DNA from 3 places in the Streptomyces sp. NPDC001406 genome. Region 2 is predicted to be linked to each of the others. Evidence: riboswitches for the same ligand, from Rfam matches in the RefSeq annotation. Region 2 holds a riboswitch; each other region holds the start of a gene.
The links. Region 2 has a riboswitch for thiamine pyrophosphate ahead of thiC (phosphomethylpyrimidine synthase ThiC). Riboswitches for the same ligand answer to the same signal wherever they lie in the genome.
Positions count from the first base shown of each region.

Region 1: another riboswitch for thiamine pyrophosphate. It lies ahead of thiO (glycine oxidase ThiO); the one in region 2 lies ahead of thiC (phosphomethylpyrimidine synthase ThiC).
Region 3: another riboswitch for thiamine pyrophosphate. It lies ahead of ACFY1J_RS34165 (thiamine ABC transporter substrate binding subunit); the one in region 2 lies ahead of thiC (phosphomethylpyrimidine synthase ThiC).

Region 1 covers NZ_JBIAWG010000003.1:197,494-200,763, forward strand. The annotation lists gene thiS (sulfur carrier protein ThiS) at 1-56, opposite strand, end outside; gene thiO (glycine oxidase ThiO) at 53-1,237, opposite strand; TPP riboswitch at 1,235-1,346, opposite strand; gene ACFY1J_RS08285 (NAD(P)/FAD-dependent oxidoreductase) at 1,505-2,737, shown strand; gene ACFY1J_RS08290 (Rv2175c family DNA-binding protein) at 2,802-3,167, shown strand.
Region 2 covers NZ_JBIAWG010000018.1:60,512-63,781, reverse strand. The annotation lists gene ACFY1J_RS36015 (YibE/F family protein) at 1-1,289, opposite strand, end outside; TPP riboswitch at 1,361-1,541, shown strand; gene thiC (phosphomethylpyrimidine synthase ThiC) at 1,534-3,270, shown strand, end outside.
Region 3 covers NZ_JBIAWG010000016.1:121,314-124,583, reverse strand. The annotation lists gene ACFY1J_RS34175 (hypothetical protein) at 125-259, shown strand; gene rlmN (23S rRNA (adenine(2503)-C(2))-methyltransferase RlmN) at 521-1,627, shown strand; TPP riboswitch at 1,663-1,770, shown strand; gene ACFY1J_RS34165 (thiamine ABC transporter substrate binding subunit) at 1,840-2,913, shown strand; gene ACFY1J_RS34160 (ABC transporter permease) at 2,970-3,270, shown strand, end outside.

The sequences.
Region 1 (3,270 bases), on a different contig from region 2:
TCGAGAGCGGTGCCGGGCGCGATCTCCCGGCGCTCCCCGTTGACCGAGATGTTCATGCGGGCTGCTCCGAAGGGACCGGGGCCGACGCGACGGCGACTGCGGTACCGAACCGCTGCGGTGTGAAGGGGCGGGCCAGGTCCGGGAGTTCACCCGTGACCAGGACCTGCGCCATGACATCGCCGGTGACCGGTGTGAGCAGCACGCCGTTGCGGAAGTGCCCGGTGGCCATCAGCAGCCCGTCGAGCGCGGTCGGGCCGAGCATCGGCGCGTTGTCAGGGGAGCCCGGGCGCAGTCCGGCCTGCGTCTCCGTCAGCGGCAGCTCGGTGATCCCCGGCATCAGCTCATGGGCGTCCCGCAGCAGCTCGTACACACCGCCCGCGGTCACCGTCGTGTCCCAGCCCAGCTCCTCGCTCGTCGCCCCCACGACCAGCTCGCCGTTCTCCCGGGGCACCAGATAGACATGCCCGCCGCGCACCACGGCCCGCACGGTACGGCTCAGGAAGGGCGCGTACCGCCGAGGCACCGTCAGCCGCACCACCTGTCCCTTCACCGGCCGCACCGGCGGCAGCAGACCGTCCGGCACGCCCGCGAGCCGCCCGCTCAGGCTGCCGGCCGCGAGCACCACCCGGTCCGCGCCCAGGACGTCTCCCTCACGGGTGACGACACCGGCGGCCCGGTCCCGTACGACCGACAGCCGCTCCGCCCACGTGCGGTGGAACACCACCCCCGCGCGCTCGCACGCGGCCACCAGCGCGGCCGACAGCCGCCGCGGATCGATCTGATCGTCCCCGTCCACCCGCAGCCCGCCGCGCACACCGGGCGCGAGCATCGGCTCCAGGCGCCGGCACTCCCGCCCCGACAGCCACTCGGACTCCAGGCCCGACCGCAGCTGGAAGGCGTGCAGTTCGCGCAGATGGGTGCGGTCGTCGGCGTCCAGCGCGACGGCGAGCGTGCCGCACCGCCGGTAGCCGACGTCGTGGCCGGTGACCTCGGTGAGCTCGGCCACGAAGTCCGGATAGCGGCGGGCCGAGGCGAGGTTCAGGCCCAGCAGGGTCTGCTCGCCGTAGTGCAGTTCCGTGACCGCGGCCAGCATCCCGGCCGCCACCTGGGCGGCTCCGCCGCCCGGCTCGGGATCCACCACGGCGGTGACGAGCCCGCGCTGCGCGGCCCGCCAGGCCGTGACCAGGCCGATGATTCCGCCCCCCACGACGAGGACGTCTGACGTACGTGACGACATGGGCGTCCAGCCCCTCCCTTCGCCGGCATGACCCGGATCAGGTTCGTACGGTCGGAGGCCGCCAGCCTCCCTCTCAGCCCGGTGCGTCCGGGCTCCCGCGAGTGCTTGTACGGTGGCCACCCTAGCCCGCGGAGCTTCGCCCGGGTAAGGGAGCCTCCGTCCACGGCCCGATCGGGAGGCCCGGCGGGCCGGCGGAACGAACGTTGTGGAGCAGGTCACCCAGCTCGCCCCCTGACTGACAGTTTGTCAGTTGTCTATGGTGATCGGGTGAGCGAGCAGACGCAGCAACGGGGCACGTCACAGGCACGGCGCGTGGTCGTCGTCGGCGCGGGCATGGCCGGGGTGCAGACCGCGGTCGCCCTGCGGGAACAGGGCTTCACCGGCACCGTCACGCTGATCGGCGCGGAGCCGCACCAGCCCTACGACCGGCCGCCGCTGTCCAAGGCCGTGCTGCTCGGCAAGGCCGAGGGCTCCGCCTTCGACGTCGACTTCGAGTCGCTCGGCATCGAACTGCGACTGGGGTGCGAGGCGGACGGCGTGCGCCCCGCCGACCACGAGCTGGACACCGAGTCCGGGCCCGTTCCGTACGACGTCCTGGTCGTCGCGACCGGCGCCGAACCGATCCGCCTGCCCGGCACGGAGGGCGTCCCCGGAGTGCATCTGCTGCGCACCTTGGACGACGCCGAACGGCTGCGGCCCGTGCTCTCCCAGCGGCACGACATCGTGGTCGTCGGCGCGGGCTGGATCGGCGCCGAGTTCGCCACGGCCGCCCGCGAGGCGGGCTGTGCGGTGACGGTCGTCGAGGCCGCCGACCGCCCCCTCGCGGGAGCGCTTCCCGCCGAGGTGGCCGCGCCGATGACCGCCTGGTACGCCGACAGCGGAGCCGCGCTGCGCACCCACGCGCGCGTGGAGCGCATCGAGCCGGGCGCGGTGGTGCTCGACGACGGCGCGCGGCTGCCCGCGGGCGCCGTCGTGGTCGGCATCGGCGCGCGCCCCGCCACCGACTGGGTCGCCGACTCCGGCATCGAACTCGGCGCGCACCGCGAGATCGTGGCCGACGACCATCTGCGCGCCTCCACCCCCGACGTGTACGCGGTCGGCGACTGCGCTTCCTTCCCGTCGGCCCGGTACGGTGAGCGGCTGCTCGTCCACCACTGGGACAACGCCCTCCAGGGCCCGCGCACGGTGGCCGCCAACATCATCGGCGAGGCCCCGGCCGTCTACGACCCCGTGCCCTACTTCTGGTCCGAGCAGTTCGGCCGCTTCGTCCAGTACGCCGGTCACCACGCGTCCGCCGACACGCTGCTGTGGCGCGGCGACCCGCTCGGGCCCGCCTGGACCGTCTGCTGGCTCCGCGAGGACCGCCTCGTCGCCCTGCTGGCGGTGGGCCGGCCGCGGGACCTGGCCCAGGGGCGGCGGCTGATCGAGGCGGGCACGCCGGTGGTCGCCCAGCTGCTGACGGATCCGGCGCGGCCCTTGAAGCAGGCCGCGGCAGGGTAGTGAAAAAGCCCAGCTGGGACGGGCCCGGCTTCCGAGTGTCAGTCCGGGATGGCAGGCTGTTTCCGTGACCGAGATTGACGCAAAGATCGATGCTCTCGTCCCCGCCTGGCTCACGCTGCCCGACATCGCCGAACAACTCGGCGTCGAGGTGACACGTGTGCGGCAGCTGGTCAAGGAGGGCCAGCTCATCGCCGTACGCCGCGGCGAGAACCGCGCGCTGCACGTCCCCGCCGCCTTCATCGACGAGGACAAGGTGGTCAAGGGCCTGTCCGGGACCCTGACGCTGCTGCGGGACGACGGCTTCACGGACGAAGAGATGCTGGAGTGGCTCTTCACCCCCGACCCGAGCCTGCCCGGCACCCCCGCCCAGGCCCTGAGTGAGAACCGCGGCACGGAGGTGAAGCGCCGGGCCCAGGCGCTTGCCGTCTGATCCCAACACACCGATACGCCGGAACGACGTACGCCGAGGGGCCGTGGCCCGGCCCGGCCCCTCGGTGGCGTGCGCCCGCGCCGCCATCGGATCGCCTCGCACC
Region 2 (3,270 bases):
CTGTTGGCTACGGTCGTCACGCTGCTCTGCGCGATCGAGAAGAGCAGCAGCAGCGGCAGCGCGGCACCGGCGTAGGCGAGTACGAGCGTGTTGACGACGGATGCGATGTGGTCACGGCCGATGCGGATGCCCGCCCGGTACAGCCCGCGCCAGCCCATCGTCGGATTGGCCTCGTGCAGTTCCCACACGGCCGAGGTCTGGGTCACGGTCACGTCGTCCAGGACGCCGAGCGAACCGATGATGACGCCGGCCAGCAGCAGACCGCTCATGTCGATCGACGGGTACAGGCCATGGATCAGACCGGTGTTGTCGTCGGTGTTGCCCGTCAGCGCGGCCCAGTCGATGAACTCCGAGCCCAGGATGCCGATCAGCAGGAGCGACACCAGCGTGCCGAGCACCGCGACCGAGGTGCGGGCCGACAGGCCGTGGCACATATAGAGCGCGATCAGCATGATGGCGCTCGACCCGACCACCGCCACGACCAGTGGATTCGAGCCCTGCAGGATCGCGGGCAGGATGAAGAGGGTCAGCACCATGAAGCTGACGGCCAGCGCGACCAGCGCCATGACACCGCGCAACCGGCCCACCACCACGACGGCGAGCGCGAAGATGCCGGCGAGCAGCGCCATCGGGAACTTCCGGTTCACATCGGTGACCGAGTACTGCAGGTCCTTGGGCGCCGAGGGCTCGTAGGCGACCACGACCTTCTCGCCCTCGTGCAACTGTCGTGACTGGTCCGGCTGCACGATCTCCGTGAAGGTACGGCCCTTGTCCTTGCCGGTGTCGACCTGGATCGTCGCCTTCTTGCAGGTGCCGTTCGCCTCCTGCTGAGCGGAGTTGCCCTCGGCGGTGGAGGTGTCGCCCGTCGGAGTCTGCCCCGAGGCGTTCACCGACTTGCAGCTCAGCTCGACGACCTTGGTGACCGTGGCCTGCTGCGTCTGCCGGTCGAAGCCGACTCCCGTGCGCTGGTGCGGCGGGGCTCCACCGGGCCAGAGCACGACGAGTCCGACCACGACCGCCGCGGTGAAGGGGATCAGGATCGCAGCGATGACCTTGCGCAGATGCTGGGAGACGGGCGCGGCGGGGCCATGGCTGTGGCTGTGCGAGTGGCCGTGGCCGCCGCCGTTTCCGGAGCCGTGTCCGTGTCCTGGGGTCTGTCCATGGCCGTGCCCGTGGTGGTTCTCGTCACCGGCACCGTGGCCCTCGTGCTCGTGTCCGCCGCGCTGTCCGGGGCCGGGTCGGCGCGGCGGCTCGGGCGGCGGGTAGGGGTACTGCTGTGTCGTGGTCACCGCCAGATCATCGCAAGAACGGTAGGGGCCCTCTGTTCACCGAGGCCGAATTGACGCTAGCGTGGAGGCACCTTTGCACACGCGGGAGCTCGGAGCACCGGGCTGAGAGGGCGCTGACCTCCGTATTCGCGATGTTTCACGTGGAACAGAGTGATGTTTCACATGAAACGCCGACTGAGACGGAAACCGCTGCGTCGACCGCTGAACCTGTTACCGGGTAATGCCGGCGTAGGGAGTAGGTCTCATGACCAACAAGGACGCACGCACGCCTGCCTCCATGCAGAACCCTGCCCAGGGTGAGGCCGGGAAGTCCATCGGCTGGCACAAGGGGTATGTCGAGGGCTCACGCTCCGATGTACGTGTGCCGGTTCGCCAGGTGCACCTCACCAACGGGCAGTCGGTCACGCTGTACGACACCTCCGGCCCGTACACCGATCCACTCGTCGAGACAGACGTCCGCAGGGGCCTACCGCCGCTGCGGGAGAACTGGATCATCGCTCGTGGTGACACGGAGGAGTACGCGGGCCGTCCCGTCCGTCCCGAGGACGACGGGGTCAAGCACACTTCTCCCCGCGGCGGTCTGCGCAACCTCGACGCGGTCTTCCCCGGACGTCCGCGTCTGCCGCGCCGCGGCCGTGCCGGCACGGCGGTCACCCAGCTCGCGTATGCGCGCCGGGGCGAGATCACGCCGGAGATGGAGTTCGTGGCCGTCCGGGAGAACGTTGCTCCCGAGGTCGTCCGTGAGGAGATCGCGGCAGGCCGGGCCGTGCTGCCCGCCAACGTCAACCACCCGGAGATCGAGCCGATGATCATCGGCAAGCGGTTCCTGGTGAAGGTCAACGCCAACATCGGCAACTCCGCGGTGACATCCTCCATCGAGGAGGAGGTCGAGAAGATGACCTGGGCGACCCGCTGGGGCGCCGACACGGTCATGGACCTGTCCACGGGCCGCAACATCCACACCACCCGCGAGTGGGTGCTGCGCAACTCCCCCGTCCCCATCGGCACGGTGCCGCTCTATCAGGCCCTGGAGAAGGTCGACGGCAGGGCCGAGGAGCTGACCTGGGAGATCTACAAGGACACGGTCATCGAGCAGGCCGAGCAGGGCGTGGACTACATGACGGTCCACGCGGGCGTCCGCCTGCCGTACGTCCCGCTCACCGCGAACCGCAAGACCGGCATCGTCTCGCGCGGCGGCTCGATCATGGCGGCCTGGTGCCTCGCGCACCACAAGGAGTCGTTCCTGTACGAGAACTTCGAGGAACTCTGCGAGATCCTCGCCGCCTACGACGTCACGTACTCGCTGGGCGACGGCCTTCGGCCGGGCTCGATCGCCGACGCCAACGACGAGGCGCAGTTCGCGGAACTGCGAACGCTCGGGGAACTCAACCGGATCGCCAAGCGTTTTGATGTTCAGACCATGATCGAGGGGCCGGGACACGTCCCGATGCACAAGATCAAGGAGAACATCGACCTTCAGCAGGAGATCTGCGATGAAGCTCCGTTCTATACGCTCGGCCCGCTGACGACGGACGTCGCGCCGGCGTACGACCACATCACCTCCGGCATCGGTGCCGCGATGATCGCCTGGTGGGGCACGGCCATGCTCTGCTATGTCACGCCCAAGGAGCACTTGGGCCTGCCCAACCGTGACGACGTCAAGACCGGCGTCATCACCTACAAGATCGCCGCCCACGCAGCCGACCTCGCCAAGGGGCACCCCGGTGCGCAGGAGTGGGACGACGCGCTGTCCGACGCGCGCTTCGAGTTCCGGTGGGAGGACCAGTTCAACCTCGCCCTGGACCCGGACACGGCACGGGAGTTCCACGACGAGACCCTGCCGGCGGAGCCGGCCAAGACCGCTCACTTCTGCTCGATGTGCGGGCCGAAGTTCTGCTCGATGAAGATCTCCCAGGACATCCGCCGTGAACACGGTGGCAGCCGGGTGGAGATCGAGGAGGGCATGGCTCAGAAGTCGAAG
Region 3 (3,270 bases), on a different contig from region 2:
ACCCCTCGCGAACGTCCAGAACCCTCTCCCCGCGAAAGAAGAAGGAAGGACTCTGCCCATGGAACCACAAGGGTGGCGCGGCCTAGGAGTCGAGTGGCGACGCCCTCACGCCGCTGATGCGCTCGTGGCTGGCGCCCTCTACTACCTGCTCCACCTCCAGCCGGATATCCCCGAGCTCGGCGCCGTCGGCGTGGCCCTCGGAGCCCTCCGCTGCATTCGCTACCGGCGCCGCACGAGCAAGGGCATCGTCGAGCGGTAATCCGCCGCCCAGCATCTCCTGAGCGTCTCAGTTGGTCGAAGTGGCCAGCTGAGACGCTCAGCCACACCCGGAAAAGCCTCCGAGCCCGCGCGCCAGAGCGAGGCCGCTTCACCTGCGCAGACGTCCCGTCTGGCCCCATGGGCCGGGCCGTCTGTGGGCCGTCCGAGGGAGATCAACGACGACCAACAACGACCGTCAACGACCACCCCCGGAGGCGACGACCGCAGGTCACAGGAATTGATCTGCGACACTGGTACAGCCATGCCTAAGCCCGGAGAACTCACTTTCGTCGCCCCCCGCGGAGCCAAGCTGCCGCCGCGGCATCTTGCCGACCTCTCGCCCGCCGAGCGGAAGGAGGCCGTTGCCGCCGTCGGGGAGAAGCCGTTTCGTGCCAAGCAGCTGTCTCAGCACTACTTCGCGCGGTACGCGCACGACCCGGCCGAGTGGACCGACATTCCGGCCGCGTCTCGCGGCAAGCTGCAGGAAGCGCTGCTTCCCGAGCTGATGACCGTCGTGCGGCATCTGTCGACCGATCAGGGGACCACGCGCAAGACGCTGTGGCGGCTGTTCGACGGGACGCTCGTCGAGTCGGTGCTGATGCGGTACCCGGACCGGGTGACGATGTGCATCAGCTCGCAGGCGGGGTGCGGGATGAACTGCCCGTTCTGCGCGACCGGGCAGGCGGGCCTCGACCGGAATCTGTCCACCGCCGAGATCGTGCACCAGATCGTGGACGGGATGCGGGCGCTCAGGGACGGCGAGGTGCCCGGCGGCCCGGCCCGGCTGTCCAACATCGTGTTCATGGGCATGGGCGAGCCGCTCGCCAACTACAAGCGGGTCGTGGCGGCGATCCGTGCGCTCACCGATCCCGAGCCGGACGGGCTCGGGCTGTCGCAGCGCGGGATCACCGTGTCGACGGTCGGGCTCGTCCCGGCCATCCACCGCTTCGCGGACGAGGGCTTCAAGTGCCGGCTGGCGATCTCCCTGCACGCTCCCGACGACGAGCTGCGCGACACCCTCGTCCCCGTGAACACGCGGTGGAAGGTGCGCGAGGTGCTCGACGCCGGATTCGAGTACGTCGCCAGGTCCGGGCGCCGGCTGTCCATCGAGTACGCGCTGATCCGGGACATCAACGACCAGGCCTGGCGCGGCGACCGGCTCGGCCGGCTGCTCAAGGGCAAGCCCGTGCACGTCAACCTCATCCCGCTGAACCCGACGCCGGGTTCCAAGTGGACCGCGTCGCGGCCGGAGGACGAGAAGGCGTTCGTCGAGGCCATCGCGGCTCACGGGGTGCCGGTCACCATCCGGGACACCCGTGGCCAGGAGATCGACGGAGCGTGTGGTCAGCTCGCGGCCACCGAGAGGTAATCTGGCTGAGTTCCATTGCGTCTCACCACATCTTCATATTCCGACAGGGGAGCGCCACAGCGCTGAGAGTGCGGCAATCGGGCCGCAGACCCTCTGAACCTCGCCCAGGTCATTCTGGGTAGGAAGTTCGGTCACTACTCAAGCTGTTGCGCCCTGCCCGGACAATCCGGGCAGGGCCGCGTCTCTTCCTGGTCAACCCCAGGAGGAATCCAGTGCACAACAAGACTTTCGTCGCCGTAGCCGTCGGGCTCGGCCTGGTCACGCTGTCCGCGTGCGGGTCGTCCGACGGCAAGGGGTCCGCGGACTCCAAGACCGTCACCCTCGTCAGCCACAACTCGTGGGCCGTCTCGAAGAAGGTGCTCAAGGACTTCGAGAAGCAGTCCGGGTACAAGGTCAAGGTCCTCGAGGACGGCGACGCGGGCCAGGCCGTCAACAAGGCGATCCTGACCAAGGACAACCCGCAGGGCGACGTCTTCTTCGGCGTCGACAACACCCTGCTCTCCCGCGCCCTCGACAACGGGCTGTTCCAGTCGTACGAGGCCAAGGGCTCCGATCTGATCCTGCCCCAGTACCGGGTCGACCAGGACAAGCACCGGGTCACGCCCATCGACACCGGCGACATCTGCGTCAACTACGACAAGGCGTACTTCGACAAGCACAAGCTGACCCCGCCGTCGTCCTTCGACGACCTGGTCGAGCCGGAGTACAAGAACCTCCTCGTCACGGAGAACGCGGCGACCTCCTCGCCCGGCCTCGGCTTCCTGCTCGGCAGCGCCGCGAAGTTCGGCGACGACAACTGGCAGGACTACTGGAAGAAGCTGAAGGCCAACGGCGTCAAGGTGGTCGACGGCTGGGAGCAGGCCTACAACCAGGAGTTCTCCGGTTCGGCCGGCGGCAAGAAGGCGGGCGGCGACCGTCCGCTCGTCGTCTCGTACGCCTCCTCGCCGCCCGCCGAGGTCATCTTCGCCGATCCGAAGCCCGGCGCCGCCCCCACCGGCGTGGCCGCCGGCACCTGCTTCCGGCAGACCGAGTACGCGGGCCTGCTGAGCAACGCCCGCAACACCAAGGGCGGCAAGGCGTTCCTCGACTTCCTGGTCAGCAAGGAGTTCCAGGAGGACATGCCGCTCAACATGTTCGTCTACCCGGTGCGCGAGGGCGCCCAGGTGCCCGCCGAGTTCGTGAAGTACGGCCCGCAGGCCAAGGACCCGGAGATCATGGCCCCCGACAAGATCGCCGCCAGCCGTGACCAGTGGGTCAAGTCGTGGACGTCGCTCGTACTGAAGTAGCCCCACGGAAGGGCACCCTTCGTAGCGGTACGAAGAGCGCGGCGCGGCTCGGGCTGATGGCCGGGCCGGTCGCGTTCTTCGCGCTGTTCTTCGCCTACCCCGTCGCCGCGATCGTCGCCCGCGGTCTGAAGGCCGACGGAGTCTGGCGGTTGGGGCGGATCACGGACGTACTCGCGCAGTCCGACATCCGGCACGTGCTGTGGTTCACCACCTGGCAGGCGCTCGCCTCCACCGCGCTCACCCTGCTGGTCGCGCTGCCCGCCGCGTATGTCTTCGCGCGCCTCGACTTTCCGGGCAAGCAGGTCCTGCGGGCCGTCGTCACCGTCCCGTTCGTGCTGCCCACCGTCGTCGTCGGTA